Regions from separate parts of the Streptomyces sp. NPDC056527 genome, predicted to be linked through region 1. Evidence: riboswitches for the same ligand, from Rfam matches in the RefSeq annotation. Region 1 holds a riboswitch; each other region holds the start of a gene.
The links. A riboswitch is a leader RNA that binds a small molecule or an ion and turns the genes downstream of it on or off. The one in region 1 is predicted to bind cyclic di-AMP.

Region 1 (9,933 bases):
GCCGGGTCGACAGGTCGAAGGGGGCCGAGCATGACGATTCTGGAGAACATTCGGGGGCCGCGGGACCTCCGGCCGCTCGGCGACGCCGAGCTCGACGAACTGGCCGAGGAGATCAGACAGTTCCTGATCCACGCCGTCGCCAGGACCGGCGGCCATCTGGGCCCCAACCTCGGCGTGGTGGAGCTCACGCTCGCCCTGCACCGGGTCTTCGACTCGCCCGCCGACCGCATCCTGTGGGACACCGGCCACCAGACCTACGTCCACAAACTGCTCACCGGCCGCCAGGACTTCTCCAAGCTGCGCGGCAAGGGCGGACTCTCCGGCTATCCCTCGCGCGAGGAGTCGCCGCACGACGTCATCGAGAACTCGCACGCCTCGACCGTCCTCGGCTGGGCCGACGGCCTCGCCAAGGCCAACGAGGTGTCCGGCCGCCCGGACCACGTGGTCGCCGTCATCGGCGACGGAGCCCTCACCGGCGGCATGGCCTGGGAGGCGCTCAACAACATCGCCGCCGCCAAGGACCGGCCCCTGATCATCGTCGTCAACGACAACGAACGCTCCTACGCGCCCACGATCGGCGGTCTCGCCCACCACCTGGCCGCCCTGCGGACCACCGACGACTACGAGCGCTTCCTCGCCTGGGGCAAGGACGTCCTCCAGCACACACCCGTCATCGGCCAGCCGTTGTACGGCTCGCTCCACGGTGCCAAGAAGGGGTTCAAGGACGCGTTCGCGCCGCAGGGCATGTTCGAGGACCTCGGCCTGAAGTACGTCGGCCCCGTCGACGGCCACGACGTGGCAGCCGTCGAGTCCGCGCTGCGCCGCGCCCAGCGCTTCCACGGGCCGGTGCTCGTCCACTGCCTCACCGAGAAGGGCCGCGGCTACGGCCCGGCGCTGGAGGACGAGGCCGACCGCTTCCACGCCGTCGGCGCCATGGACCCGCTCACCTGTGAGCCGCTGACCCCGTCCGGCGGCCCGTCCTGGACCTCCGTCTTCGGTGACGCGATCGCCGAGATCGGGGCCGAGCGACCGGACGTGGTCACGATCACCGCCGCCATGCTGCACCCCGTCGGGCTGACGAAGTTCGCCGAGCGCTTCCCCGACCGGGTCTGGGACGTCGGCATCGCCGAGCAGCACGCCGTCGTCTCGGCAGCGGGCCTCGCGGCCGGCGGCCTCCACCCGGTCGTCGCCGTCTACGCGACCTTCCTCAACCGCGCCTTCGACCAGCTGCTCATGGACGTCGCCCTGCACAGGTGCGGTGTCACCTTCGTGCTGGACCGGGCCGGCGTCACCGGGACGGACGGCGCCTCCCACAACGGCATGTGGGACCTGTCGCTCCTCCAGGTCGTGCCCGGCCTGCGGATCGCCGCCCCGCGCGACGCCGAGCAGCTGCGGGCCCAGCTGCGCGAGGCCGTCGAGGTCGACGACGCCCCGACCGTGCTGCGGTTCCCCAAGGAGACCGTGGGCGCTCCGGTACCGGCCGTCGGGCGGATCGGCGCCATGGACGTCCTGCTCGCCCCGCGGCCGGCTCCCGCCGCCCGGGATCGACCCTCGGAGCCGGACGCGGAGGTGCTGCTGGTCACCGTCGGCGTGATGGCGGAGGTCTGCCTCCAGGCCGCCGAGCTGCTGGCCGGGCGCGGCATCCGGTGCACCGTCGTCGACCCGCGCTGGGTCAAGCCCGTCGACGAGGCCCTCGCCCCGCTCGCCGCACTGCACCGCCTGGTCGCGGTCGTCGAGGACAACAGTCGTACGGGAGGCGTCGGGGCGGCGGTGGGCCAGGCCCTGCGCGACGCGGGCGTCGACGTGCCCCTGCGGACGTACGGAATCCCCGAGCAGTTCCTCGCGCATGCCAAGCGCGGGGAGGTGCTGGCGGATCTCGGCCTCACCCCGGTGGAGATCGCCGGGGACATCAGCGCGGCACTGACCCGGAAGAAGGGGCGATGACCAAGGAGTTCGACCTCGCGGCGCTGCTCGCCGAACGCGGCGCCGAGCGCTACGAGCTGCACACCCGGTATCTCAACCACCAGCTTCCGCGGATGCTGCACACCATCGGCTTCGACAAGGTCTATGTACGGGCCGAGGGCGCCCACTTCTGGGACGCCGACGGCGGCGACCACCTCGACATGCTCGCCGGTTTCGGTGTCATGGGCCTCGGGCGGCACCACCCCGTCGTCCGTCAGGCCCTCCACGACGTCCTGGACGCCTCGCTCGCCGACCTCACCCGCTTCGACTGCCAGCCCCTGCCCGGGCTGCTCGCCGAGAAGCTGCTCGCCCACAGCCCGCACCTGGACCGCGTCTTCTTCGGGAACAGCGGCACGGAGGCGGTGGAGACCGCGCTGAAGTTCGCCCGGTACGCCACCGGGAAGCCCAGGGTCCTGTACTGCTCCCACGCCTTCCACGGGCTGACCACCGGTTCCCTCTCGGTCAACGGAGAGGACGGCTTCCGGGACGGCTTCGCCCCGCTGCTGCCCGACACGGCGATCGAGCTGGGGGACCTGGACGCCCTGGAGCGGGAGCTGCGCAAGGGCGATGTCGCCGCGTTCGTCGTCGAACCCATCCAGGGCAAGGGGGTCCACGAGGCGCCGCCCGGCTTCCTGCGCGCCGCGCAGGAGCTGCTGCACGCACGTGGCGCGCTGCTGATCGTCGACGAGGTACAGACGGGGCTCGGCAGGACCGGGGACTTCTACGCGTACCAGCACGAGGACGGTGTCGAACCGGACCTGGTCTGCGTCGCCAAGGCGCTCTCCGGCGGCTACGTGCCGGTCGGCGCGACGCTCGGCAAGGACTGGATCTTCAAGAAGGTCTACTCGTCCATGGACCGGGTGCTCGTCCACTCGGCCAGCTTCGGTTCCAACGCGCAGGCCATGGCCGCCGGGCTCGCGGTGCTCTCGGTCATGGAGAACGAGGGCACGGTGGCCCATGTGCGCCGGATCGGCGAGCTGCTGTCCTCGCGGCTGAAGGAGCTCGTGCCGCGCTACGAGCTGCTGAAGGAGATCCGCGGACGCGGGCTGATGATCGGGATCGAGTTCGGGCGGCCGTCCTCGCTCGGGCTGCGCAGCCGGTGGACGATGCTGCAGGCGGCCCGCAAGGGGCTCTTCGCCCAGATGGTCGTCGTCCCGCTGCTCCAGCGGCACCGGATCCTCACCCAGGTGTCGGGGGACCATCTGGAGGTGATCAAGCTGATCCCGCCGCTGATCATCGACGAGGAGGACGTGGACCGCTTCGTGACCGCGTTCACGGCCGCGATGGACGACGCCCATGGGGGTGGCGGACTGATGTGGGACTTCGGGAAGACGCTGGTCAAGCAGGCGGTGGCGCAGCGCTGATCTCCCGCTCCGCCGGAGTTTTGCCTCTGAGGCAAGAAACTTGCCTCAGAGGAAAGATCCTGGCGGAATGGAGGCATGGAGCACCTCCCCGGGGAGCCGTCCCCGGACCCCGCCGCACCGGACGCGCCCGAGGCCCTGCCGGACGTCGCGCCCCAGCTGCGAGCCCTGCGCCGACGGCGCGGGCTGACCCTGGAGGCCGCCGCCCAGCGGGCCGGTCTCTCCCCGGCCCATCTCTCCCGGCTGGAGACGGGCCGCAGGCAACCCTCGCTGCCCATGCTGCTCGCTCTCGCCCGCATCTACGGTACGACGGTCGCCGAGCTCCTGGGCGAGGTTCCGCCGGAGCGTGATCCGGTCGTCAGGGCGGGCCGGTCAGAGCCCGTCGAGGCCGACGGCTGGATCTACCGCCAGGCCGGCGGACCCGGTCGTGCGATGCAGGCGCTTCGGGTCCATGTGCCGTACGCCACCCGGAGCGACATCGTGCGCGTCCATCCCGGGGAGGAATGGCTCCACGTCCTCGAAGGTCAGGTGCGCCTCGCACTCGGCGACACCGTGCACGTCCTGGATCCCGGGGACAGCGCGCACTTCGACTCGCTCACCCCGCACCGCATCGGAGCCGCCGGCCGCGGCGGGGCCGAGCTGCTCTTCGTCCACACGCTGATGCAGAGCCCCGCCGCCGAGCTGTGCCTCGGCGACGGAACCCCGCATCTGCGCTGAGCCCTTCGGAAGGGTCGGATATGTCCGAGAAGTCCGCACCTGTCACCGGTGAAGAGCGCGACGGGGGCAAGTTCCCCAAGGGTCTTGTGCTCCGGCTCTTCGCCTATCTGGTGGCCGGGCACCTCTTCGCCGGTTTCCTCTACCTGCTGTTCATGCTCGGCGGGCAGAACCAGTAGCGGGCAGGGTCACGCCTCGGCGACGAGCCGCTCGCGCAGCCGCTCCCGAGTCTCGGGGGCGAGCGTGAGGCCGTCCGTGAGGTAGCTCTCGACCGTGCCCCAGTTCTGCTCGATCGTCTCGAACGCGGCCCGCAGGTACTCGACGCGCGCGTCGAAGAGCGGGCTGAGCAGCTCCATCACCTCGGGCGACATGGCGTCCGCGGCGGTGGAGCTGCGGCGCACCTTGTACCGGCGGTGCGGGTCGTTCGACTTCACGTAGTCGGCCTCGATCGCCTCGCGCTCGACGCCCACCGCGAGCAGCGAGATGGCGATCGACAGGCCCGCGCGGTCCTTGCCGGCCGCGCAGTGCATCAGCGCGGGAACGCTGTCCTCGGCCATCGCATGCAGGATGCGGCTGTGCTCCGCGGTCCGCTCGACAATCATCTTCCGGTACGAATCAGACATTCGGGCGGCCGCCTTGCCGTCGCCCAGGATGGCGCGGAGCTGCTCCAGCTCGCCCGTGCTGACCAGCTTCCAGAACTCCTTGCCGTCGGCCGGGTCGTTGAGCGGTATGTTCACATTTCGTACACCCGGAAGATCGACGTCCGGGCCCTCGACCTTCCGGTCCGCCTGGTTGCGGAAGTCGAAGATCGTGTGCAGTCCGAGGGTGGAGAGGAAGGCCGCGTCCTCCTCGGTGGCGTGCGCGAGGTGGCCGCTGCGGAAGAGGCGTCCGAACCGCACCGATCCGCCGTTCACGGTCGGCAGGCCGCCCACGTCCCGGAAGTTGCGTACCCCCGTGAGCTCGGGTTCGGTCGACGGGACCTGAGGCAGCTGCTGCGTCACGAGTGCTCCTGAAGGTTGGCTGATCGAGATCGGTTCCTCGGCCAATCATCCCGGGTGGCGTCGGCTGCGCACACCCCCGGGGCATGGGAATGGGTGTTCTGTCCGAATTGGGCCCTTAGGCATAACGCGCCCTGTTAATAGGGGAGATGGGTTCCCATGCGTGAGCAGCGTCATAAAAGTGACGGACCGTGCCTGATCGTTCCGGGCAAACTCCGTACCGGAAAAGGGGATCGAGGTTCCGCCCTCCACGGAGGGTGACCGGAATTCGGCGCGGATATCCCGGCCCTGAATGCGAGAGAAAAGTGGTGGCTTGTTCGCGCCGACCCCGCTCGTCTACGGTCACCGTCAATCCGGTCGGACCGCCGAATCCTGCCACCGCCCGGAATCCGCACCCATCCACGTAAGGCAGGAGCGGGGGACCCAGGTAAGTACGCCGAACCGGTCGATCCGGACGGCTTGGGGTTAAGCCGCGTGAGAACGCGGCCGGACATCTCCAGTCCGAACCCGACAGCTCACCTCGCAGGCGACGGAGAGGAATTCGCCATGCCCGCAAAGGGTAAGCATCGCCGTCCCAAGGCCAACCCGATCACGCGCGGATTCGTCGCCGCCGGCACCGGTGGCGCCGTCGTCGCCCTGCCGCTCCTCGGTGCGACCGGAGCCCACGCCGCCGACAAGGGCGCCCCGACCGTGACGCCCGAGCAGGCCGTCGCCGCCGTCGCCGCCGCTCCCGCGAAGGCCCCGGCCGCCGACAAGGCCGCCAAGCCGAAGACGTACTCCGTCGTGCGTGGCGACTACCTGTCGAAGATCGCCTCCGAGCACCACCTGGCGGGTGGCTGGAAGAAGCTCTACGAGGACAACCGCCAGGTCGTCGGCGGGAACCCCTCGCTGATCCTTCCCGGCATGAAGCTCACCCTCGGCGCCAAGTCGACGGCCAAGGCCGCCGCGCCCAAGGCCGCCCCGAAGGCCGCGCCCAAGGCGGAGAAGTCCTCCACCGGTTCGGGCGAGCGCAGCTCGCGCAGCAGCGACCGCGGCACGGTCGAGTCCACCCAGGCCCCGGCGTCCACGCCGGCGCAGGCCGCCCCCGCCAAGGCCGCGTCCTCCGGCTGGGTCGCCCCGGTCAGCGGCGGCATCTCCACCCCGTACCGCGCCTCCGGCGCCATGTGGTCCTCCGGCTACCACACCGGTGTCGACTTCATCGCCTCCTCCGGCACCTCGGTCAAGGCCGTCGGCGCGGGCACCGTCTACTCCGCGGGCAACAGCGGCTCGTACGGCAACGAGGTCGTCATCCAGCACGCCGACGGCACGTTCTCGCAGTACGCCCACCTCTCCTCCCTGGGCGTCTCCGCCGGCCAGACCGTCACCGGCGGCCAGGAGATAGGTCTCTCCGGCTCGACCGGCAACTCCACCGGTCCGCACCTGCACTTCGAGATCCGCACCGGACCGAGCTACGGCTCGGACATCGACCCGCTGGCCTACCTGCGCTCGCACGGCGTCAGCATCTGACGTACACCCAGCATCCGAAGGGGCCCGGCACCTGTGTGCCGGGCCCCTTCGCGTACCGCCGTATTCCGGCTTGGCGGAATCTTGACCGGTGGCGTATCTCACCCGGCGTCAACCCCTCCTTACGGTCGCGTAGGTCACACCCATAAGGGAAAGATGAGTTCCCGTGGCAGACGATTCGAGATCAAGAGACATGGACGTATTCGGGTCGTACGCGGCGATCGGTGACAGCTTCACCGAGGGCGTCGGAGACCCCGGCCCCGACGGGAAGTACGTCGGATGGGCGGACCGTTTCGCGGTCCTGCTCGCCGACCAGCTGCCGGAGCACGACGCATTCCGATACGCCAACCTGGCCGTACGCGGCCGCCTCCTCGACCAGATCGTCGAGGAGCAGGTCCCCAGGGCGAAGGAGCTCGCCCCCGACCTGGTGACCTTCTGCGCGGGGGGCAACGACATCATCCGCCCGGGCACCGACCCGGACGACGTCGCCGAGCGCTTCGAGCGCGCCGTCGCCGATCTGACCTCGGCCGTCGGCACGGTCATGGTGACGACCGGCTTCGACACCCGCGACGTACCCGTGCTGCGCCATCTGCGCGGCAAGATCGCCACCTACACGGCCCATGTCCGGGCCGTCGCCGACCGCTACGGCTGCCCGGTCCTGGACCTGTGGTCGCTCAAGTCGGTGCAGGACAGGCGGGCTTGGGACGACGACCGGCTGCACCTCTCGCCCGAGGGCCACACCCGGGTCGCGCTGCGCGCCGCCCAGGTCCTCGGTCTGGAGGTGCCGGCCGACCCGGACCAGCCGTGGCCGCCGCTGCCGCCGCGCGGCACGCTGGAGGTGCGCCGCGACGACATCAACTGGGCCAGGGAGTACCTCGTGCCGTGGATCGGCAGGCGGCTGCGGGGTGAGAGCTCGGGGGACTACGTGGAGGCCAAGCGGCCGGACCTCATGCCTCTGTGAGCGCGGCGGGGACGCGTTCCAGGACGCCGCCCGCGAACACGTCGTACAGCGGCAGCGTCTCCAGATGGACATATCCGATGTGGCAGTCGCAGACGGCGAGGGGGCAGGCGCGTGGCCGCAGGGCCGCGCGGTACGAACCGTCGTAGAGGTTGCCGAGCTCGGCCTTCACGAAGTGGCAGCGTCGCACCGTCCCGTCACCGTCCACCGAGATCACCGACTCGCCGGTCCGGCAGGGGAGACCGGCCGAGGGGTGCGGACGACGGCTGTACGGGAAGAGGGGGTCGAGGGCCGTCCAGCCCTCGGCCTCCCCATCGGTGTACGTGTGCCCCTCGGCGGCGTTCACCCAGAGGTAGACCTCGGGTGGGAGATCGTCCCGCAGCCGCCGGGCGTGCTCCCGGTGATCGGGCAGGCCGACGATCCCGACGCTGAAACGCGTGCCCCGGGCGGCCAGGTCACGGCACTTGGCGAGGAAGCGGTCGTAGGGCGTCTGCCCCGGGTGGTACGTGCACCAGAGCGCGAGGGTCTCGGGATCGGCCTCGGCCAGCCAGTCGGTGCGACAGCTGAGATTCGTCTGGATCGCCACCCGCTCGATGTGCGGGAGGCGCGACAGCTCGGTGAGGGCGCGCCGGTACCAGGACCGGACCAGGCCCTCGCCCCACGGGGTGAAGAGAATCCTCAGCCGGTCGCCGGTCTGCCCGGCCGCCCAGGCGGAGAAGCGCTCCAGCGCGGCGCGGTCGGCGCGCAGCTGCTCACGGCTGTCGCGGCGCTTGGCGAAGGGACAGTAGGGGCAGTCGTAGTCGCAGGAGGCGAGAGGGCCCCGGTAGAGGATCGTCAGGTCCATGCCGTCACCCCCGTTACTTCGGCTCGTAGGCGGCCATCGCCGCCCGGACGGCCGGCGAGAAGAGCGCGGGACCGAGCGCGTCCGAGTGGGCCAGACCCTCGGGCGACAGCCGCAGCAGCCCGGCGGGCGCCGTCGGATCCAGCCAGCCGAGCGTCTCGAACCGGCCCAGTTCGGCCGGGAAGTCCGCGATCGGAGACGTGCCGAACCGCTCCTCGTAGGCGGCCGTGGACATGCCCCGGGCCTGCAGGAGGGACTGGAGCAGATGGCGACGGCGCGCCTCGTCCGCGTCGACCCACCGGCCGACCTGGGCGCGCGTGAAGTCCCCCGTCCCGGTGTAGGCGTCGATGATCGAGCGGACCTCTCTCATGTCGACGGCGTAGTCGAAGGAGTAGTGCAGCGAGGAGGTGTACGAGCGCGCCCCGCAGCCCAGTCCGATCATCCCGTCGGTCTGGCAGGCGTAGTCGTCGGCGCCCTGCGGCGTGGCGTCGGCGCGCCGGAACATCCGCATCGACTCCTGCTCGTATCCCCGCGCGAGCAGATGGTCCCGGCCGTGGCGGTACAGCCGCAGACGCTGCTCGTCCCACTCCCGGTCCGCGGTGGGGGAGAGCCGGCCGAGGCCGGTGAGCGGACGGACGTAGAGGGGATAGAGGTAGAGCTCCTCGGGCGCCCAGGCGAGTGCCGCGTCGAGGGAACGAACCCAGGACTCCTCGGTCTGGCCGTCGATGCCGTAGATCAGATCGATGTTGAGGACGGGGACGCCGGTGTCCCGGATGCGACTGAGCGCGGCCTCGACATCGGCGCGGCGCTGGGGACGAACGGCCGCGCGGGCCTCGGCCTCGACGAAGCTCTGCACCCCGATGCTCAGCCGGGTGGCGCCCCGCTCGGACAGGACCGCGAGCCGGTCGGCCGTCGCCGTCGAGGGCGAGGTCTCCACGGAGAGCGGGACGGCCCGCAGATCCGCGCCCATCCGCTTCTCCGCGATGTCGCAGAGCCGCTCCAGCTCGCCCGCGGTGAGGAAGGTGGGGGTGCCGCCGCCGAAGGCGGCCGTGGCGAAGCGGACCGGCTCGGCGTCGCCGAGCGCCTCCCGTACGGCTGTCGCCTGCCGGTCGAGCGCGTCGAGATAGCGGCTGGTCAGTTCGTCCGGGGCGCCGATCCGGGTGAAGAGGTTGCAGAAGCCGCAGCGGACCTCGCAGAACGGAATGTGCGCATAGAGGGAGAGGGCGTCCTTCGGCTCGTCCGCCCACAGAGCCGCGAGGGAGGGCGTGGGGTCGGGGAGCTTCCGGTACGCGGTCTTGTGCGGGTAGGCGTAGACATAGCTCTCGTACGGACGCGGGGTCCCGGTCATGCGACGGCCTCCCGCTCCGGGCCGGCCAGGAAGAAGTGGGTGTACGGGACGGTCCACACGACCTCGTGGCCCAAGCGATGACCGGTGAAGCCGTCCTCCCCGTAGGCCGTGCCGTGGTCGGAGCAGACGATCGCGAAGCAGCTTCGACGGCTGCTCATGGCGGTGAAGAGCCGGCCGATGTGCCGGTCGACGTACTCGAGCGCCGCCGCGTGCGAGGCGCGGGTGTCGCCGGACTCCCGGGTCGCGCC
Region 2 (9,933 bases), on a different contig from region 1:
GGAGCTGGCCGACCATCTCCTCGACACGCTCACCCCCGGCCCGCATGCGGAGGACGACGCCGCGCTGCTGATGCTGCGCTGCGACGGGTCGTAACCGCCGTGGCTCAGGTGGCGGGGGCGCCGAGGCTCAGGCGGCGGGGCGCCGTGGCTCACGTGGCGGGGGGGCGCCGTGTTTCAGGCGGGGACACCGTGGCGGCGGGCCTCCTTGGGGGTCGTGCCCCACCATCTGCGGCAGCAGCGGTTGAGGGCCGACTGTTCGGAGAGGGCGAGCAGTCCCGCGATCTGGCCGAAGGGAAGGTCGGTGGCGGTGAGATAGCGGCGGGCGGCGCGTCGCCGTTCCTCGTCGAGGAGGGCGGCGAACGTGGTGTCCTGCTCCGCGAGCCTGCGTTGGAGCGTGCGGGGGTGGAGGTTCAGCAGGTCGGCGACGGTCGCGATCGTGGGAACCGACGTGCCCAGCGACTGGCGGACGGCGGCACGGACCCGGGTGGGGAGGTCAGGGCTCCCGCCGGGGGTGTGCTCGGCCAGGAACGCGAGCGCCAGGTCCCGCAGATGGGTGTCACCGCCGGCGAGCGGACGGCTTTCGAGCGTGTGCGGCACGCGCAGCAGGGCGGCGGGCCGCCCCGTGCGTACGGGTACGCCGTAGAAGTCCTCATAAACCGACACGGGCGCGGCCGGTACGTGCGGCAGCTCCACCGTGCACAGCCCGTACGGTCCGGTCAGGAACATGATCGAGCGGTGGATGAAGCCGAGGCTCAGTTCCAGCGCCTGCGGCGGGAACTCCCGCCCGGGCGCGACGCCCAGTCCGAGCGCCACGATGCCGGGTGTCCCGTACGGATCCGGCTCCAGGCCGAACCGCATGGATTCGGTGTGGACGAAGAGATAGCGGACGGTGCATGCGAGAGCGTCGCCGAGAGTGGGCGAGTTCTGGATGGCGAGCGCCAGGGCGCCGAGCAGCCCGAGCTCCTGACGTGCCGCCATGCGCAGGCCGAGGTCGGGGCAGCCGAGCTCGGCCGCGGCGAGTTCCAGGACGGTGGCGACGGCTTCGTCCTCGACCAGGAGGTCGTCGGAGTCGAGGGCCGCGAGGGGCAGATTCACCCTTCGTACGAACTCCTCGGCGTCGCCTCCGAGCTCCGCGACGGTCGCACGGAAGCCCCGCAGACCGGCGGACCTGATCACTGGCATGTCGCCCAGGGTCAAGAATCTGTCGTCCGGAGTCAATTCCTGCTCCGTGTTGCTTCCGACACTAGGTACATGACGACGAGCACCGGTCCATCGACCACGCCCCCTGCATCCGACGCACTGCCCGAGCACATCGACGTCGTGGTCGTCGGGGCCGGCCTGTCCGGCGTCGGTGCGGGCTACCGGCTCCGAACGGAGTGCCCGGACCGCTCCTACGCGATCCTCGAGGCCCGGCAGAGCATGGGTGGGACGTGGGACCTGTTCCGCTACCCGGGTGTGCGCTCCGACTCCGACATGTTCACGCTGGGGTACCCGTTCAAGCCGTGGCGGGACTCCAAGGTGCTCGCCGACGGCGCGTCCATCCTCGGCTACATCAAGGAGACGGCGGCCGAGTTCGGCATCGACCGGCACATCCACTACGGCACGCGGGTCCTGGCCGCCGACTGGTCGTCGCCGACCGCCCGGTGGACGCTCACGCTGGAGCGCACCGACGCGGGCGGCGAGGTCACACGGCAGACCCTGACCTGCGACTTCCTCTACACCTGCGCGGGCTACTACAACTACGAGCGAGGGCACTCCCCCGACTTCCCGGGGATCGATTCGTTCGAGGGGCGGGTCGTGCACCCGCAGTTCTGGCCCGCGGACCTCGACCACACCGGCAAGCGCGTGGTCGTCATCGGCTCCGGGGCGACCGCGGTCACTCTCGTGCCCGCCATGGCCGGCCGGGCCGCGCATGTGACGATGCTCCAGCGCACCCCCACCTGGATCAGCTCGCTCCCGTCGAGGGACGTGGTGGCCGACGCCGTGCGGGCGGTGCTGCCGGCGAAGGCGGCGCACCGGGTCGTCCGTACGAAGAACATCCTGTTCACCATCGGCGTGTACCAGTTCTGTCGGCGCGCGCCCAGGACGGCACGCCGTGTCCTGAGCGGGCTGAACCAGCGGGTCCTGCGGGACAAGGGGCTGATCCGGGAGCATCTGACGCCCAGCTACGACCCTTGGGACCAGCGGCTCTGCGCCGTACCGGACGCCGATCTCTTCCATGCCCTGAAGAAGCGCGAGGCCGAGATCGTCACCGCCCGCATCGATCGTTTCGTTCCGGAGGGGATCCGGCTGACATCGGGCCGGGTGCTGGAGGCGGACGTCGTCGTGACGGCCACCGGACTCGAACTGCAGGCCTTCGGCGGCATCGAGCCGACCGTGGACGGCCGACCGGTGAAGCTGTCAGACCAGTTCGTGTGGCAGGGCACGATGCTCACCTCGGTCCCCAACTTCGCCTTCTGCATCGGCTACACGAACGCCTCCTGGACGTTGCGCGCCGACCTCACCTCGCGCCTCGTCTGCAAGGTGCTCAACCACATGGGCGGTCGGCGGTACGCGGCGGTGGTGCCCAAGCCGGAGGGCACGCTGCGCGAGCGTCCCCTGCTCGACCTGGCCTCGGGCTACGTCCGGCGCTCGATCGACGCGTTCCCGCGCCAGGGCGACCGGAGCCCGTGGAAGGTCCGCCAGAACTACGTCCTGGACGCGGCGACGACGATGCGCACGAATCTGGACCGCACCCTGGCGCCGATCCCCCTCGCGGAGGTGCTCGCGGCCCGGACGGCCGGGGAGCAAGTCATTGGTCTGCCCGCTCACCAATCATAGGCGGAGAACCCACCACTCCTCGGAAGTTCACTCAAGAATTACCGCACGGATCTATACCTTTAGGCCGCCCTCCCCCATCCTTTCCTCGATGTGCCGCTGGGGCACGCAGTGACGCGAGAGGCGGGGCATGACTCCCATCAGTCGCAGGGGATTCGTCGGGATCGGGGCAGGTCTCATGGCGGGCGCCGCGCTCCCCCCGGGCACGGCATCGGCCACCGCAGCGGCCGCCACCGGTACGCTCACCGACGTCAAGCACGTCGTGATCCTCATGCAGGAGAACCGCAGCTTCGACCACTACTTCGGCAGGCTGCGGGGGGTCCGCGGCTTCGGCGACCGGGCCGCGGGCAACATCCCGGGCGGCTGGGGAACGTTCAACCAGCCCAACTGGGGCGGCCGTCAGCACCCGTGGAAGCTGAGCGCCACCCCGCCCGCCGGGGGCGTCGACGGCGAGACCCTGGCCCAGTGCAACGGCGACCTTCCGCACAGCTGGACCTCGCAGCACGCGGCGTGGAACAAGGGCCGTATGGACAACTGGGTGACGGGCGTCGGCAACACCCGCACCCTCGGCTATCTCGACCGCGGCGACATCCCGTTCCACTACGCCCTCGCCGACAACTACACGATCTGCGACGCGTACTTCTGCTCGGCGCTCAGCGCCACGGGCCCCAACCGCACCTTCCTGTGGAGCGGCAGGATCGACGCCTCCAGCAAGGACGGCGGCGACGAGTCCGGGCTCACCTGGGAGACGTACGCCGAAGCGCTCCAGCGCGCCGGGGTGAGCTGGAAGGTCTACCAGAACGCGCAGGACAACTACGGCGACAACGGCCTCGCGTACTTCAAGAAGTTCACCGACGCGCGACCGGGCGACCCGCTGTACGACCGCGGCATGGGGTCGGTCCCCAAGGTCACCGGCTCGACCCCGGACGACATCGCCGCCGCGATCCGTGCCGACGTCCTCGCCGGCACGCTCCCCCAGGTCTCCTGGGTCGTGGCCAACGAGGCCTTCTCCGAGCACCCGTACGCCCCGCCCGGCGACGGCGCGCACTTCGTGGACCTCGTCTACCGCGCGCTCGCCGCGAACCCGGAGGTGTTCGACGGGACGGTCCTCTTCCTCAACTACGACGAAAACGACGGCTTCTTCGACCACGTGCCGCCGCCGGTCGCCCCGCCCGGCACCCCCGGCGAGTATCTCGACGGCGTCCCGATCGGTCTCGGCTTCCGGGTCCCGATGCTCGTCATGTCCCCCTGGACGCGCGGCGGGTGGGTCAGCTCCGAGGTCTTCGACCACACCTCCGTCCTGCGGTTCATGGAGACCTGGACGGCCGCCCTCGGCACCCCCGCCGCCTGCCCGAACATCAGCGCATGGCGGCGCAAGGTCACGGGTGACCTGACCGGGGTCTTCGACTTCGCGCACCCCGTCTTCGGCGTTCCCTCGGGGCTCCCCTCCACCGCCAAGGTGATCGGGCAGTCGACCTGCGGCCCCCTGCCCAACCCGGTCCCGCAGGACAACGCCCTGCCCGCTCAGGAGACCGGAACCCGCCCGGCGCGCGCCCTGCCGTACCAGGTGAACGGCAACCTCGACCGGTTCGAGTTCGGCGCGGCCGGCAAGATCCTGGCCTGGTTCTCCATGACGAACCAGGGCACGCAGGCGACGCGCGCCGCGCACTTCACGATCCACCCGCACCAGCACCGGGACACGGCGGCCTGGCAGTACACCGTGGACCCGGGCGCGACGTCCACGGACTACTTCAACATCGGGCTCGGGTCCGGGTCGGGCAAGTACGACATCTCGATGATGGGCCCCAACCGCTTCCTGCGACGCTTCATCGGCGACGCCTCGAAGCCGGGCAAGGCCGTCGAGGTCGCGGCGCGCTTCGCGACCGAGCCGGGCACGGGGAAGACGGCGATCCACTTCAGGATGACCAACAGCTCCGCCGGTCCGGTGACCTTCACGATCCGCTCGAACGCCTACCGCTCCGACGGACCGTGGACGTACACGGTGGCGGCGAACTCCTCGCGCGAGGACTACTTCAACGCCGTGGCGTACCACAACGGCTGGTACGACTTCACGATCCTCGCCGACATCGACGGCACCTGGTCGCGCCGCTACACGGGCCACATCGAGACCGGCACCGCGAGCATCACGGGCTGACACACAACCGCACTTCCCACCAAAAGGGGCACAAGGGTCTTTATTAGCCCTTGTGCCCCTTTTCTCAACTCAGCTGAATTTACCGTAATGACCGATTTGATGCCCCTGGTGAGATGAATCACCCAAAGGGCCTTCAGTGATCTCCTCGCACCTTCCGTCCCCTTACCCCTCAAGGAAGTTCAGCGGGCCGGATGCCGCGAAGAACGCCTTCGCGAATTACCCACGTGCGAGACGTCTTGTTTCTGTCGACATTTCTCGCCTACGGTCACCTCGACCCGGACGGATCGCCTAATCCTGCCACCGTCCGAAAAGACCGATCATTCACCCGAAGGCAGGAGCGGGGGACCCACTATTCGCCGGTCCGGATTCTCCGGAGCGGCTCGGGGTGAAGTCGCACGTGTGCGGCCGGGCATCTCCAGCCCGAACCCGACAGCTCACCCCGCAGGCGCCGGAGAGGAATGCATCATGCCCGCACACGGTAAGCACCGGCGCCCCAAGCGACGTCCCCTGACCCGCGGTATCACCCTCGCGAGCACGGGTGGCGCCGCACTGGCCCTGCCCCTGGTCGCCACGGCCACCGCCCACGCGACGCCCCAGGCCGCCCCCGCGACCGCCCCCGTCGCGAAGACCGTCTTCAGCGCCCCCGCGAAGATCGCGGAATCAATTCCGGCAGCCCAGAATTCCGCCGCCAAGACCTATAAGGTCGTCCGCGGCGACTCCCTTTCCGTGATCGCACACGAGCAGGATGTCCAGGGCGGCTGGAAGGCCCTGTACCGTGCGAATCGCAGCGCCGTGGGTGACAACCCGTCACTTATCCACCCTGGGCTCAAGCTGAAGCTCAGCGGGAATTCCGCCACCGCTCCGAAGCAGCCCAAGCAGTCGAAGTCCTCGGCCCGTTCGGACGCCGACAGGGCCGACCGCTCGCAGCAGCGGAGCGCCGCTCCCGCCAAGGCCGCTCCCGCGAAGCCCGCCGCCGCGGCTTCCGCGAAGGCCGCCGCCGCGCCCAAGGCCCAGGCCGCCCCGGCGAAGATGTACGCCGACAACCTCGACGGCTGGATCCGCGAGTCGCTGGACGTCATGGCGCGCTACGGGATCCCCGGCTCGTACGAGGGCATCCACCGCAACATCATGCGCGAGTCCTCGGGCAACCCGCAGGCCATCAACCTCTGGGACTCGAACGCCGTCAAGGGCACCCCGTCCAAGGGTCTCCTCCAGGTCATCGAGCCGACCTTCCTCGCCTACCACGTGCCGGGCACGTCGATGGACCTCTTCGACCCCGTCGCCAACATCACCGCGGCCTGCAACTACGCCGCGGACCGCTACGGCTCCATCGACAACGTCAACGGGGCGTACTGACCCCCGCTCCGCGTCGACTCCACGCCCCGGCCCCGGTTCCTCATGGGCCGGGGCTTCGGCGTTCCGGCGAAGCGGCATGGGGCATTCCGTACCCACGCGACGTACTTGGCGTGCAGCATGGGCGACTGATGATCCGCGGCGGGGATCGCGGATCCCGTCCCTGGGGGGAACGACGCATGAAGAGAACGCTTGCCGTGTGCGCGGCCGCGGCCGCGCTGGCCGGGCTGCTCACGGCCGCAGGTCCGGCCGTGGCACAGACGCCGGGCGCCGACGCCGACGGTGATTCCGGCGCCGCACGATGCACGTCCGGCCCGACCGTACTGCCCTCGCTCCCGCCGGACGCCCGCGGCGGGATCTCCACCGAGGGCGTGCACGATCTCGGCCCGCGCGGCCTGGCCGTGGGCGCGAGCGGCGGCCTGCCCGTGTACTGGAGGGGTGAGCGGCTCCACCGGGTGCCGCTGCCCGAGGGTTACGACGAGGGCGCGGTCCGGGCCGTCAACCGGCAGGGGCTCATGGCCGGCTGGGTGGGCCGCCGCTCCGACGGTTCGACCGCCCTGTTCAGCTACCGCCCCGGCGCCGCGTCGGTGCGGCTGTTCTCCGTGGGTGTGGCACGGGCCGCATCCGATGTGGACGTCGACGACGCCGGGCGGATCGCGGCCGTCGACGCCGACGGCACGGCGAAGGTGTGGCGGGACGGGAATGTCACGCGGGTCCTGGCGCTGCCGCCGGACGCGGGGCCCGGCACGGTCGTGACGCGGGTCACCGCAGTCAACGCGCGCGGGGATGTGATCGGCGCGGCCGAGCAGGCGTACGACGGCCCCGACGGTTTCACCTGGAGTTCCTTCCCCGTCCTGTGGCCCGCGGACGGCGGGCCGGCCCGCGCGCTGCCGGTCGCCCGCGCGGAGTATCTGGTCCACAACATGGCCGAGGGCATCGACGACACGGGGCGGGTCGTCGGGTACGTGTCGGTCAGCGATCAGTTCGACCCGGAGGGCGAGCCATGGACCTGGACGCCCCCGTACCAGGATCACGGCTCGTCCCCCGGCGTCCTGGCCGGGCAGGAGGAGGGCGAGTTCGGGGCGATCAGCCCGACGACGGGCGTCGCGGTCGGCACGGCGACGACCCACAGGGAGGGCGCCCCGGTCCTGCCCTACCAGGCACAGTTGTGGCCGGGCCACGGCCCGGTCCTCGCACTGCCGTCGCTCGCCGCGGACCGCGACGCGACGGCCCGCGCCGTCTCCGACGACGACCGGGTCGGCGGAGTCGCCGTGGACGCGTCGTGGGTCGCGCATCCGGTCGTCTGGACCTGCGCGAGCCGTCAGGCGTACGCACCCCAGGGCTCGTAGCGCGACCGGCAGACGACAGGTGGGGCGCGGACGGGACACCAGGGTCCGCGCCCCGGACCCGGTGAGGGGCACGGACAGGACAGGCCGGGTCCGCGCCCCTCACCGGATCAGGTCAGGCGTCGAGCCGGGGCCGGGAGGACTCCGGTACCAAGGTCGTGGCGGCCGTGGTCTCCGTGCGGCCCACGGACACCCGGAGCGTCACGGCGGCCGCGACCCCGCCCACCAGGCCCCAGGTCACCGCGGCCGGGACGCCGCCGCCGAGGACGGCGGACATGTGCAGGATCCCCCAGCGCAGGCCGGATCCGTCCGTCGCGATCCGCAGCAGCTGGCTCGCCAGCAGAGCGACGACGGTCGCGCAGACCGCGCCCGCCGCCATCGCCGGGACGGTGACCCTGGTCAGCAGCACGGGCAGCCGTCGCAGCGCCCACCACACGACGACGAGAATCAGCACGTCGGCGGCCCGGTACAGGAGCCAGTCGCCGAGCTGCACGCCCGCCGGGCTGTCCCAGGCGCCGAGCAGCAGCCAGGTGCGCAGGAGGTCCCCCGGCTCGGCGAAGAGCCCGCCGTCCGGGGAGACCGTCTGGATGGCGGCGGCGACCGGCTGGTACGAGAGGACCACCAGGGACAGGGCGATCGCAGCCGTCCCGACGGTGGCGGCCAGGCGGGCGGCCCGCGCCGGGACCACCTCCTGCGGCAGCGGTCCGGCACCCTTCGCGGTGATCCGCGCGACGAGCACGGTCGCCAACGCCGTGACCAGTGCGGTCGCGACCAGGGCCTGCCGCCCGGTGGCGATCACGCTCGCCAGCTGGGGCAGGAGACGGTAACTGCCTCGCCCGTGCGAGGCGATCAGCCACGGTGCGGAGACGGTGACCGCCAGCGTCCCGGCCACCAGACCCCAGGCCCACAGTGCGAGCAGCGCGGCGGTCAGCCTGCCCCGTACCGGTGGCAGCCTGCGGATCAGGAGCAGCGCCCCGGGCACGAAGAAGGCGAACACCGCGAAGAACCGGATCTGCATCGCGGTGGAGTACAGGCCGAGATAGCGGCCGGCGTCGGTCGCGGCCGAGTCCCCGATCGCGCCGGACTCGGCGTCGAACCGGACCGAGGCCGGAGGCTCGTACGACCAGGGAAGCAGCCAGCGCTCGAGCTCGGCGGCGGCCTGACCGCCGAGGACGTCGGTGGAGCCGGGCAGGTGCAGTGCCTGCGCACTCGCCCCCGCCCACCACAGCAACGCCGTGAGCAGCAGCCCTCCCATCAGTGCCGGTATCGCCGCGCGTCGATAGGTCATGTCCGTCCCCCGTGTTGGTCCAACCCGTGCTTCGCCTTGTCGGGTGGAGGTTACGGGTTCTTGATCACACACGCGTCAGGGGCCCACCCACGACGCGCCCGGTGTCGTTGTGCCGGAGGAGGGCGAAGACGTCCTCCTCCGGCACCCGCCCCCCTCAGCCGAACAGCTCGCCCAGCAGCTCGGGCCCGATGGCTATGGGGGCCGGACGGTACGCAGGGGGCTGCGTACCCATCAGCTCGCGCACCAGGTAGTCCCAGCAGCGGGTGCGGACGTGGGCCAGGCAGTCGATGAACGTGTGCTCGGCGCCGGGCACGATGTGCAGCTCGAAGTCCTTGCCGGCGGCGAGGAGACGGTCGGCGAGCCGCAACGTCTGCTCCGGGTGGACCTGGTCGTCCATCTCGCCGTGGACGAGCAGCAGTTTGCCCGCCAGCCGGTCCGCCAGGTCCAGGTTGGAGGTGCGGGCCCATGCCTCGGGATTGTCCGCGCCGTCGTAGGTCTCCACGAACCCCGGGTTGAAGTGGGGGGCGTCGTGCGATCCGGAGAGGGCGACTCCGACCTTGTACAGCTCGGGGAAGTCCAGCATCGCCCGCGCCGCGGCGAACCCGCCGCCGGAGTGGCCGAGCACTCCCGTCCGGTCCAGGTCCATCCAAGGCCGGGTCTCGGCCAGCTGTCGCAGCGCGGCAGCGTGGTCGGCCAGACAACCCGCGTCGGCCAGGTGACCGTAGGAGGCGTCGTGGAAGGCCTTGCTGCGGCCCGGGGTTCCTCGCCCGTCCAGCGCCACCACGACGAAGCCGAGTGCCGCGAGCGGTTCCGCGTCGAGGCCCATGCCGCCCGGGTCGAAACACGGGGCGACCCGGGTGACCTGCGGGCCGGGGTAGACGTTGTCCACCACCGGGTAGCGCTCAGCGGGGTCGAACCCCCGCGGCCGGTACAGCACCCCGTAGATGTCCGTCACGCCGTCGGCCGCCTTGACG
Region 3 (9,933 bases), on a different contig from region 1:
GATGGGCCTGATGCGCGCGGTGCCGCCGTCACGGAGGACCACATCCGCTTCCCAGTGGTCGGGGTAGGCGTGTTCCGGTTGTTCCGGCTGTTCCGACGCGCTCTGCATGGGGCAAGCGTACGGCCGGGGTACGCCGGTGGCACCGGTCGCGCGGCGTCTGCGTGCCATGCAAGGTAGGGAGGACCGATCGGCCCTGGAACAGGGGGCGAAGGTCGGCCACGAGCATCCCGCCACCCGTGAGAGACTGGTCTAGACAACCCGCTTGAGACTTGAAGGGCAACACCATGGCTGAGCGCCGCGTCAACGTCGGCTGGGCCGAGGGCCTGCACGCCCGCCCCGCCTCCATCTTCGTCCGTGCCGCCACGGCCTCCGGCGTCCCCGTGACGATCGCCAAGGCCGAGGGCAACCCGGTGAACGCCGCGTCGATGCTCGCGGTGCTCGGCCTGGGCGCGCAGGGCGGCGAGGAGATCGTGCTCGCTTCGGACGCCGATGGCGCCGAGGCCGCTCTGGACCGTCTGGCGAAGCTGGTTGCCGAGGGACTCGAGGAGCTCCCCGAGACCGTCTGACCGAATTCCGATGGAGCCGCACACGCCGAAATGACGGCGAGTGCGGCTCCATTGTTTTCCGCAGCCGGCCCGACCGCCGACTTTCCGGAATTCGAGGCAGCACAAAGAAAGCCCCGAGAATTCCTATTCTTTGTATACGGCCCGCGTGTTAATTCCGGGCGCTCGCGGTGTTTACGACGTGTTGCGAAGCCCTCACACGCCCGCGTTCCTGCCGCTTCAGCCGGTGCTGCGTCAGCGAACGCTCGGCGTGCAGCGCGGTCAGCGCGCGGGCCCGTTCGGCGTCGCCGCGCGCCACCGCGTCGACGATCGCCCCGTGCTCGGCCCACGCCTCGACGGGCTGGGCGGTGGGCTCGACCGCGTACATCCAGGCGATCTTGTGCCGCAGCTGGGTGAGCAGCGCCGTGAGCGCCGGGCTGCCGGACGCCTGCGCCAGCGTCTCGTGGAACCAGGCGCCGAGCGAGCGCAGATCCTCGCCCTGGCCGCGCCTGGCCCGTTCCTGCCCCAGCCTGACCAGGCCACGCAGCACCTTGAGGTGGGCGTCGGTGCGGCGCTGGGCGGCTCGGGCGGCGCCCAGCGGTTCGAGCAGTGCCCTGACGTCCAGCAGGTCGGCCGCCTCCTGCTCGGTGGGTTCGGCGACATGGGCGCCCGCGTGGCGGCGGCTGATCACGAAGCCCTCGGACTCCAGGGTGCGCAGCGCCTCACGGACGGGGACACGGGAGACTCCGTAACGGCGGGCCAGCTGCTCCTCGGTCAGACGACTGCCGCACGGGAGGACCCCGGACACGATGTCGTCCCGAATCGCCGTGCATACCGACTGCGCGGGAATGCGCATCTTCGACCTCCGCCTTGATCCGCGCGAAACCGGTTCGTCGGCGACTCTATTGCAGAGGTGCGGAATTTCCGAAGGAGATCCGGGAAGATGGATATCTTTTGGCCAGCAAAAAGCCCCGGCTCAGGACGAGCCGGGGCTTTTCTGACGCCTGCTTCGCGAGCAGCGGTCAGACGTTCACGCCGCGGGCGCGGAGGTACGCGACCGGGTTGATGTCGGAGCCGTACTCGGCGGTGGTGCGCGCCTCGAAGTGGAGGTGCGGGCCGGTCGAGTTGCCGGTCGAGCCCGAGAGGCCTATCTGCTGGCCCGGGGTGACGGACTGGCCGACCGAGACACCGATGGACGACAGGTGACCGTACTGGGTGTACGTGCCGTCGTTCATCCGGATGACGATGTTGTTGCCGTACGCGCCACCCCAGCCGGCCTCGACGACTGTGCCGGAGCCGACGGAGACGACTCGGCTGCCCGAGGCGGCCCGGAAGTCGACGCCGGAGTGGCTGCCGGAGGACCAGAGCGCGCCACCGGCCTGGTAGCTGGTGGTCACGTACGAACCGGCGACGGGAAGCTGGAAGGAGTTCAGGCGCTTGCGCTCGGCCTCGCGGGCGGCGCGCTCCTTGGCCTCGCGGACCTCCTTGGCGCGGGCCTCGGCCTTGCGCTTCGCCTCGGCCTTCGCCCGGGCCTCGGCCTTGGCCCGCTCGACGGCCTCGGCGGCCTCGCGCTCCTGGGCGGCGGCCTGGGCGTCGATCGTGGCGGCGAGGGAGTCCGCCGCGACGATCTGGGTCAGGCCGGTGTCCTCGAAGGAGGGGGCGTCCGCGTCGGCGGCGAGCGCCGGGGAGGCGAGGGTTCCGATGACGCCGGTGGTGGCGATGGTCGCGATGCCGGCGATGCCCGCGCTACGGCGCGCCATACGGCTCGGACCACGATGCTTCCCGGTGGCACGGGTGAACGCCATGTAGTGGCTGATCCTTTCCTTCCTTCTCGCCTACCGGGTTAGCTGACGGGTTCGGAGCAGGAAGGTCTCCTACGGGCCCCTCCGCACGGGTGCGAAGGCGTCCGATTCACCCCAGGGACTTCGTATGGGTCCCCGGCTCCCCAGGCTCGCGCCTGACGGGGACTCGGCGATGACTGTCCGATGCCACGGGCTCGCGGCGGGTGCAACTGGCGAACAGCCGGACCGACGCTAAGCGGACCGTCTTTCAATCAGCAAACAGACACGCCCGTTTGTAAGACATGCCACAGGGCATACACCCACGCTCGCCCTCAATCCGGACAAAGGGGAGGACCCCGCCATACGGTGATGACGGGGTCCTCGATGTGGCGCGCGGCCGACTCGATCAGCCGGTGACGACGGTCACTTCGCCGATACCGAGAGCACGCACCGGCTCCTCGATCTGCGCCGCGTCACCGACGAGCACGGTGACAAGTCGGTCCACCGGGAAGGCGTTCACGACCGCGGCGGTCGCCTCCACCGTGCCGGTCTCGGCCAGTCGCGCGTACAACTGCGCCTGGAAGTCGTCCGGAAGGTGCTGCTCGACCTGGTCGGCGAGCGTCCCGGCGACGGAGGCGGCCGTCTCGTACTTCAGCGGCGCCACACCCACCAGGTTCTGCACGGCCACGTCGCGCTCGGCGTCCGTCAACCCCTCGGCGGCGAGGGTGCGCAGCACCTTCCACAGGTCGTCAAGTGCCGGACCGGTGTTGGGGGTGTCGACGGAACCGCTGATGGCGAGCATCGAGGCGCCGTGCCCCTGGCCGTCGGAGCGCAGCACCTGGCCGAAGGCACGGACGCCGTAGGTGTAGCCCTTCTCCTCGCGCAGGACGCGGTCCAGGCGGGAGGTGAGGGTGCCACCGAGGCAGTATGTGCCGAGGACCTGGGCCGGCCAGACACGGTCGTGCCGGTCGGCGCCGACGCGCCCGATGAGCAGCTGTGTCTGGACGGCACCCGGCCGGTCCACGATGACCACCCGGCCGGTGTCGTCGGCCGTGATCGGCGGGACGGGGCGCGGCTCGGCCTCGTTCCCCGTCCACGCGCCCAGCGACTCGGCGAGGACCTTGTCCAGGTCCACGTCGGTCAGGTCGCCGACGACGACGGCCGTGGCCGTGGAGGGCCGCATGTACGCCTCGAAGAAGGCACGGACGGCCGTGGCGTCGATCGCCGCCACCGTCTCCTCGGTCCCCTGGCGCGGCCGCGACATGCGCGACGTGGCCGGGAAAAGCTCCTTGGAGAGCTGCTTGGCCGCCCGGCGGGCCGGGTTGGCCGTCTCGTGCGGGATCTCGTCGAGCCGGTTGCGCACCAGGCGCTCGACCTCGGTGTCGAGGAAGGCGGGCGCGATCAGCGCCTCGGCGAGCAGGCCGAGCGCCTTGGGCAGCCGGGAGACGGGGACCTCCAGGGAGACCCGTACGCCCGGGTGGTCGGCGTGTGCGTCGAGCGTGGCGCCGCAGCGCTCCAGCTCGGCGGCGAACTCCTCGGCGGAGTGCTTGTCCGTGCCCTCGGAGAGGGCGCGGGCCATGATCGTGGCCACGCCGTCCAGGCCCTCGGGCTCTGCGTCCAGCGGGGCGTCGAGGAAGATCTCGACGGCCACCACCTGCTGGCCGGGGCGGTGGCAGCGCAGCACCGTCAGACCGTTGTCCAGCGCTCCGCGGTCCGGGGCCGGGAAGGCCCAGGGCTTCGCGGTGCCGGCCTGCGGCTGCGGGTGGAACGTCATGCTCGTCAAAGACGCGGCAGCGTCGGTCACTGGTCCGCTCCCTCTTCCTCGTCGCTGTCGCTCTGTTCGGTACCGAGCGGCTCGTAGACGAGCACCGCGCGGTTGTCCGGGCGCAGCCGGGCCTTGGCGACCGCCTGCACCTCCTCGGCCGTGACCTCCAGCACCCGGTGCACGGCGGTGAGGGCGAGCTGCGGGTCGCCGAACAGGACCGCGAAGCGGCACAGTTCGTCGGCCCGGCCCGCGACCGTGCCCAGCCGGTCCAGCCACTCGCGCTCCAACTGGGCCTGGGCGCGCTCCATCTCCTCGGGCGTCGGGCCCTCGGCGGCGAACCTGGCCAGCTCCTCGTCGACGGCGGCCTCGATCTCGGGCACCTCGACACCGCCGGACGTCTTGACGTCCAGCCAGCCCAGCGAGGGGGCCCCGGCCAGGCGCAGCAGACCGAACCCCGCGGCCACCGCCGTGCGGTCGCGGCGGACCAGACGGTTGTGGAGCCGCGAGGACTCGCCGCCGCCGAGGACGGTCAGGGCCAGGTCGGCGGCGTCGCACTCGCGCGTGCCGTCGTGCGGGAGCCGGTAGGCGGCCATCAGCGCGCGGGCCGGGACCTCCTCCTCGACGACCTCGCGCAGCTGCTCGCCGATGGTTTCCGGCAGAGTGCCGTCACGCGGCGGCAGCTTGCCGTCGTGCGACGGGATCGAGCCGAAGTACTTCTCGATCCACGCCAGGGTCTGCGCGGGATCGATGTCGCCGACGACCGAGAGCACCGCGTTGTTCGGCGCGTAGTACGTGCGGAAGAAGGACCGCGCGTCCTCGAGGGTGGCCGCGTCCAGGTCGGCCATGGAGCCGATCGGCGTGTGGTGGTACGGGTGGCCCTCGGGGTACGCGAGGGCGGTGAGCTTCTCGAAGGCCGTGCCGTAGGGCACGTTGTCGTACCGCTGGCGGCGCTCGTTCTTGACGACGTCCCGCTGGTTCTCCATGGACTCGTCGTCCAGGGCCGCGAGCAGCGAGCCCATGCGGTCCGCCTCCAGCCAGAGCGCCAGCTCCAGCTGGTGGGTGGGCATGGTCTCGAAGTAATTGGTGCGCTCGAAGCTCGTCGTGCCGTTGAGCGAGCCGCCCGCGCCCTGCACCAGCTCGAAGTGGCCGTTGCCGTGGACCTGCTTCGAGCCCTGGAACATCAGGTGCTCGAAGAGATGGGCGAGGCCGGTGCGGCCCGCGACCTCGTGGCGCGAGCCGACGTCGTACCAGAGGCAGACCGCGGCGACCGGGGTCAGGTGGTCCTCGGAGAGCACCACCCGCAGGCCGTTGGCCAGCCGGTGCTCGGTCGCTGTCAGGCCGCCGGAGCCGGCCTCTGCCGTGGCCGTGTGACCCATGGGCATGTACGTCCCTTCGATCGCGATATGGAAAAGTCCTGCCACCCTATGCAAGCGCACCGACACCTCGCGAAGTTCCCGCAGGTTCGAGGCGTCCCTCTTCCGGGTCGCGGGGGCGTCCCGGACGGCTGACAGCGGGCCGTACCCGGGTCGCGGTCGGCGTTGTCGGTGGGACGGTCCACAATGGTCCGCGTCAGATCAACCTTGTTGGTGAAGGAGCCGCAGCCGCGATGGCCCGCCGCAGCACGAAGACACCGCCGCCGGAAGACGCGTTCGAGGAGAGGATCCTCGACATCGACGTCGTCGACGAGATGCAGGGCTCCTTCCTCGAGTACGCGTACTCGGTGATCTACTCCCGCGCGCTGCCGGACGCCCGGGACGGCATGAAGCCGGTGCAGCGCCGCATCGTCTACCAGATGAACGAGATGGGCCTGCGCCCCGACCGCGGCTATGTGAAGTGCGCGCGCGTCGTCGGCGAGGTCATGGGCAAGCTGCACCCGCACGGCGACGCGTCGATCTACGACGCGATGGTCCGCATGGCGCAGCCCTTCTCCATGCGGGTGCCCCTGGTCGACGGCCACGGCAACTTCGGCTCCCTCGGCAACGACGACCCGCCGGCCGCCATGCGGTACACCGAGTCGAAGATGGCCGCCGCGGCGCTGATGATGACCGAGTCGATCGACGAGGACACCGTCGACTTCTCGCCGAACTACGACGGCCAGGAGCGGGAGCCCGTCGCCCTTCCGGCGGCGTACCCGAACCTGCTGGTCAACGGCGCGTCCGGCATCGCCGTCGGCATGGCGACGAACATGCCGCCGCACAACCTGGGCGAGGTGATCGCGGCCGCCCGGCACCTGATCCGCCACCCGAACGCGGACCTCGAGGCGCTGATGCGTTTCGTGCCCGGCCCCGACCTGCCCACGGGCGGCCGCATCGTCGGCCTGTCCGGCATCAAGGACGCGTACGAGAACGGCCGCGGCACGTTCAAGATCCGTGCCACGACGACGGTGGAGACCGTGACGGCCCGCCGCAAGGGCATCGTCGTCACCGAGCTGCCCTTCACGGTCGGCCCGGAGAAGGTCATCTCCAAGATCAAGGATCTGGTCGGCTCCAAGAAGCTGCAGGGCATCGCGGACGTCAAGGACCTCACCGACCGCGCCCACGGCCTGCGCCTGGTCATCGAGGTCAAGAACGGCTTCGTGCCGGAGGCGGTCCTGGAGCAGCTCTACAAGCTGACGCCGATGGAGGAGTCCTTCGGCATCAACAACGTGGCTCTGGTCGACGGCCAGCCGCTCACGCTGGGCCTCAAGGAGCTCCTCGAGGTCTATCTCGATCACCGCTTCGACGTGGTGCGCCGCCGCTCCGAGTTCCGCCGCGGCAAGAAGCGCGACCGGCTGCACCTCGTCGAGGGTCTGCTCGTCGCGCTGCTCGACATCGACGAGGTCATCCGCCTCATCCGCTCCAGCGAGAACTCGGCGCAGGCCAAGGAGCGCCTGATCGAGCGCTTCTCGCTGAGCGAGGTCCAGACGCAGTACATCCTGGACACCCCCCTGCGCCGGCTCACCAAGTTCGACCGCATCGAGCTGGAGACCGAGCGCGACCGGCTCAACGGCGAGATCGACGAGCTGACCGGGATCCTGGATTCCGACAACGAGCTGCGCAAGCTGGTCTCGGCGGAACTGGCCGCGGTGGCGAAGAAGTTCGGCACCGACCGGCGCACGGTCCTGCTGGAGTCGGCGGGCGCGCCCGTCGCCGCGACGTCCCTCGAGGTCGCGGACGACCCCTGCCGGGTCCTGCTGTCCTCGACGGGCCTCCTGGCCCGTACGGCGACGGAGGAGATCCCGGCCGCCGAGGAGGGCAAGCGCGCCAAGCACGACGCGATCGTCTCCGTGGTCCCGGCGACGCAGCGCGGTGACATCGGCGCGGTGACCTCTGCCGGACGGCTGCTGCGGATCGCGGTGATCGACCTGCCACAGCTGCCGATCACCGCCGCCGCGCCGAACCTGGCGGGCGGGGCTCCGCTGGCGGAGTTCCTCACGCTGGAGGACGACGAGACGGTGGTCTGCCTGACCACGCTCGACGAGTCCTCGCCGGGCCTGGCGCTCGGCACCCTGCAGGGCGTCGTGAAGCGTGTGGTGCCGGACTATCCGGCGAACAAGGACGAGTTGGAGGTCATCACCCTCAAGGACGGTGACCGGATCGTCGGCGCGACCGAGCTGCGCACGGGCGAGGAGGACCTGGTCTTCATCACATCGGACGCCCAGCTCCTGCGCTACCAGGCGTCGCAGGTGCGGCCCCAGGGACGCCCCGCGGGCGGCATGGCGGGCATCAAGCTGGCCGCGGGCGCCGAGGTGATCTCGTTCACGGCGGTGGACCCGGCGGCGGACGCGGTCGTGTTCACGGTGGCGGGTTCCACGGGCACGCTGGACGACTCCGCCGCCACGTCGGCGAAGCTGACACCGTTCGACCAGTACCCCCGCAAGGGGCGTGCGACGGGCGGCGTGCGCTGCCAGCGCTTCCTGAAGGGCGAGGACGTGATCATCCTCGCCTGGGCGGGCGCGACCCCGGCGTTCGCCGCGCAGAAGAACGGCATGCCGGTGGAGCTGCCCGAGGTCGACCCGCGCCGCGACGGCTCGGGCACGCCACTGCCGAAGCCGGTCGCGGTCCTGGCGGGCCCGGCGAGCTAGAGCTCCGGAGCCGGCTCGTCCGGCTGCTGTACGTACCGCAGGACGCCCCACATGCTGTGCTCGTCGGGGGCGTCCTGCGGGCCGTCCACGCGGCAGCCTTCGAGCTGCTCGCGCAGGGCGTCGCCGTCGACGCCCGAGCCGATCAGGACGAGCCGGGTGAGCCGCTCCTCGCCGGTCGGCCAGGGCTCGGGGTAGAAGCGCAGGAACCTGCCGACGGCGTGCACCGAGTAGCGGTTGTCGGGGTCGGCGGCGCCGAAGTCGACGAATCCCTTGATGCGGTAGAGGCCCTCGGGGCGGGAGTCCAGGAACTCCATCAGCCTGCGGGGGTGCAGGGCGGTCTCCGAGGCCAGGGAGAGGGTCTCGTAGCCGGCGTGCGGGTGGTCGTGGTCGTCCTCGGGATCTCCGTAGAGCAGGTCCTCGATGGACATCTGCCCCTCGATCTCGCCGTCGGGAACCACCCGGTCGAAGAGCAGCTCGGGGTCGACGCGTCCGTGCGCGGTACGGACCACCGCCGCGGGTCCCGCGAGCCCACCGACGGCCGCGTGGACGGCGTCCAGCTCCCGCTCCCCCACCCGGTCGGCCTTGTTGACCACGACCAGGTCGGCGAGGGCGAGATGCCGGTCGGTCTCGGGATGCCGTGCGCGCGTGGCGGAGAACTCGGCGGCGTCGACGACCTGTACCAGCCCGCCGTAGACGATCCGCTCGTTCTCGCTGGCGAGCACCATCCGCACCAGCTCCTGGGGCTCGGCGAGCCCGCTCGCCTCGATCACGATCACATCGAGGCGCAGCTCGGGCCGGGTGAGCACCTCCAGATACTCGTCCAGCTCGCTCACGTCGACGGCGCAGCAGAGGCATCCGTTGCCGAGCGAGACGGTGGACCCGACCTGTCCCGCGACGGTCATGGCGTCGATGCCGATGTCGCCGAAGTCGTTGACCATGACCCCGATCCGGGTGCCCCGGGCACTGCGCAGCAGATGGTTGAGCAGCGTCGTCTTGCCCGATCCGAGGAACCCGGAGAGGACGACGACGGGGATCTGCTGCTTGCTCAAGGGAAAACCCTTCCGACGACTCGACACACACCAAAGCCCCCAGAATAGGCAAGCCCCCGACACACGCGCCCCATGGGCGCCCCGGGGCCCATGCGGCACGGCCGGAGGCCGGGCGCACCCTCACCGGCCCGTGGCCGACAGGCCACGCGCGCGCCCGCCCCGACCCCGGCCGGCGCCACCGGCCCGTGGCCGACGGGCCTCGCGCGTGCCCGCCCCGGCCCTGGCGGACGCCGACCCCGCACATTTCCGGTCCCGGCCGCCCTCCCCGTACCGTTCCTGCCATGAGCCCCGCACCGACCACCCCGCCGCCGCCCCCCGCGCGACGCCGGCGGTTCGGCTGGCCGCAGCGGGTCTTCTCGCAGGTCCTCCTCATGCAGCTGGCCATCGCGACCGGCGTCACGGTGCTGGCCACCGGCTTCTTCCTCGCCCCTCTCAGCGCCCAGCTCGACGACCAGGCGATGCGCCGTGCCCTCGCCATCGCCGAGACGACCGCCTCCCCGCAGGTCGCCTCCGCGCTGAAGGGCTCCGCGCCCTCCGCCCAGGGCCCCGTACAGGCGGAGGCCGAGCGGATCCGGCAGTCCACCGGCGCCGAGTACGTCGTCGTCATGGACACCCGCGGCGTGCGCTGGTCCCACACCGACCCCGCGCAGATCGGCAGACTCGTCTCCACGGACCCCAGCGAGGCGCTCGCCGGGCACGAGGTCATGGAGATCGACAGCGGCACCCTGGGCCG

Region 2: linked by a shared signal. The riboswitch ahead of ACFQ7Q_RS01420 (transglycosylase SLT domain-containing protein) and the one ahead of ACFQ7Q_RS09440 (peptidoglycan DD-metalloendopeptidase family protein) in region 1 are both predicted to bind cyclic di-AMP.
Region 3: linked by a shared signal. The riboswitch ahead of ACFQ7Q_RS09005 (M23 family metallopeptidase) and the one ahead of ACFQ7Q_RS09440 (peptidoglycan DD-metalloendopeptidase family protein) in region 1 are both predicted to bind cyclic di-AMP.

Annotation. Positions count from the first base shown of each region.
Region 1 covers NZ_JBHTTQ010000012.1:32,773-42,705, forward strand. The annotation lists gene dxs (1-deoxy-D-xylulose-5-phosphate synthase) at 31-1,944, shown strand; gene ACFQ7Q_RS09420 (aspartate aminotransferase family protein) at 1,941-3,326, shown strand; gene ACFQ7Q_RS09425 (XRE family transcriptional regulator) at 3,402-4,040, shown strand; gene ACFQ7Q_RS09430 (DUF6126 family protein) at 4,061-4,216, shown strand; gene ACFQ7Q_RS09435 (tyrosine-protein phosphatase) at 4,226-5,038, opposite strand; cyclic di-AMP (ydaO/yuaA leader) riboswitch at 5,389-5,577, shown strand; gene ACFQ7Q_RS09440 (peptidoglycan DD-metalloendopeptidase family protein) at 5,582-6,541, shown strand; gene ACFQ7Q_RS09445 (SGNH/GDSL hydrolase family protein) at 6,705-7,499, shown strand; gene ACFQ7Q_RS09450 (STM4011 family radical SAM protein) at 7,486-8,340, opposite strand; gene ACFQ7Q_RS09455 (STM4012 family radical SAM protein) at 8,354-9,685, opposite strand; gene ACFQ7Q_RS09460 (STM4013/SEN3800 family hydrolase) at 9,682-9,933, opposite strand, start outside.
Region 2 covers NZ_JBHTTQ010000001.1:297,690-307,622, reverse strand. The annotation lists gene ACFQ7Q_RS01440 (SpoIIE family protein phosphatase) at 1-94, shown strand, start outside; gene ACFQ7Q_RS01435 (AraC family transcriptional regulator ligand-binding domain-containing protein) at 175-1,182, opposite strand; gene ACFQ7Q_RS01430 (flavin-containing monooxygenase) at 1,252-2,820, shown strand; gene ACFQ7Q_RS01425 (phosphocholine-specific phospholipase C) at 2,948-4,972, shown strand; cyclic di-AMP (ydaO/yuaA leader) riboswitch at 5,274-5,433, shown strand; gene ACFQ7Q_RS01420 (transglycosylase SLT domain-containing protein) at 5,438-6,328, shown strand; gene ACFQ7Q_RS01415 (hypothetical protein) at 6,505-7,674, shown strand; gene ACFQ7Q_RS01410 (hypothetical protein) at 7,787-8,959, opposite strand; gene ACFQ7Q_RS01405 (DPP IV N-terminal domain-containing protein) at 9,114-9,933, opposite strand, start outside.
Region 3 covers NZ_JBHTTQ010000011.1:58,814-68,746, reverse strand. The annotation lists gene ACFQ7Q_RS09020 (GNAT family N-acetyltransferase) at 1-108, opposite strand, end outside; gene ACFQ7Q_RS09015 (HPr family phosphocarrier protein) at 285-566, shown strand; gene ACFQ7Q_RS09010 (GntR family transcriptional regulator) at 715-1,398, opposite strand; gene ACFQ7Q_RS09005 (M23 family metallopeptidase) at 1,565-2,347, opposite strand; cyclic di-AMP (ydaO/yuaA leader) riboswitch at 2,360-2,526, opposite strand; gene ACFQ7Q_RS09000 (M16 family metallopeptidase) at 2,730-4,097, opposite strand; gene ACFQ7Q_RS08995 (M16 family metallopeptidase) at 4,124-5,464, opposite strand; gene ACFQ7Q_RS08990 (DNA topoisomerase (ATP-hydrolyzing) subunit A) at 5,695-8,151, shown strand; gene ACFQ7Q_RS08985 (CobW family GTP-binding protein) at 8,148-9,200, opposite strand; gene ACFQ7Q_RS08980 (ATP-binding protein) at 9,482-9,933, shown strand, end outside.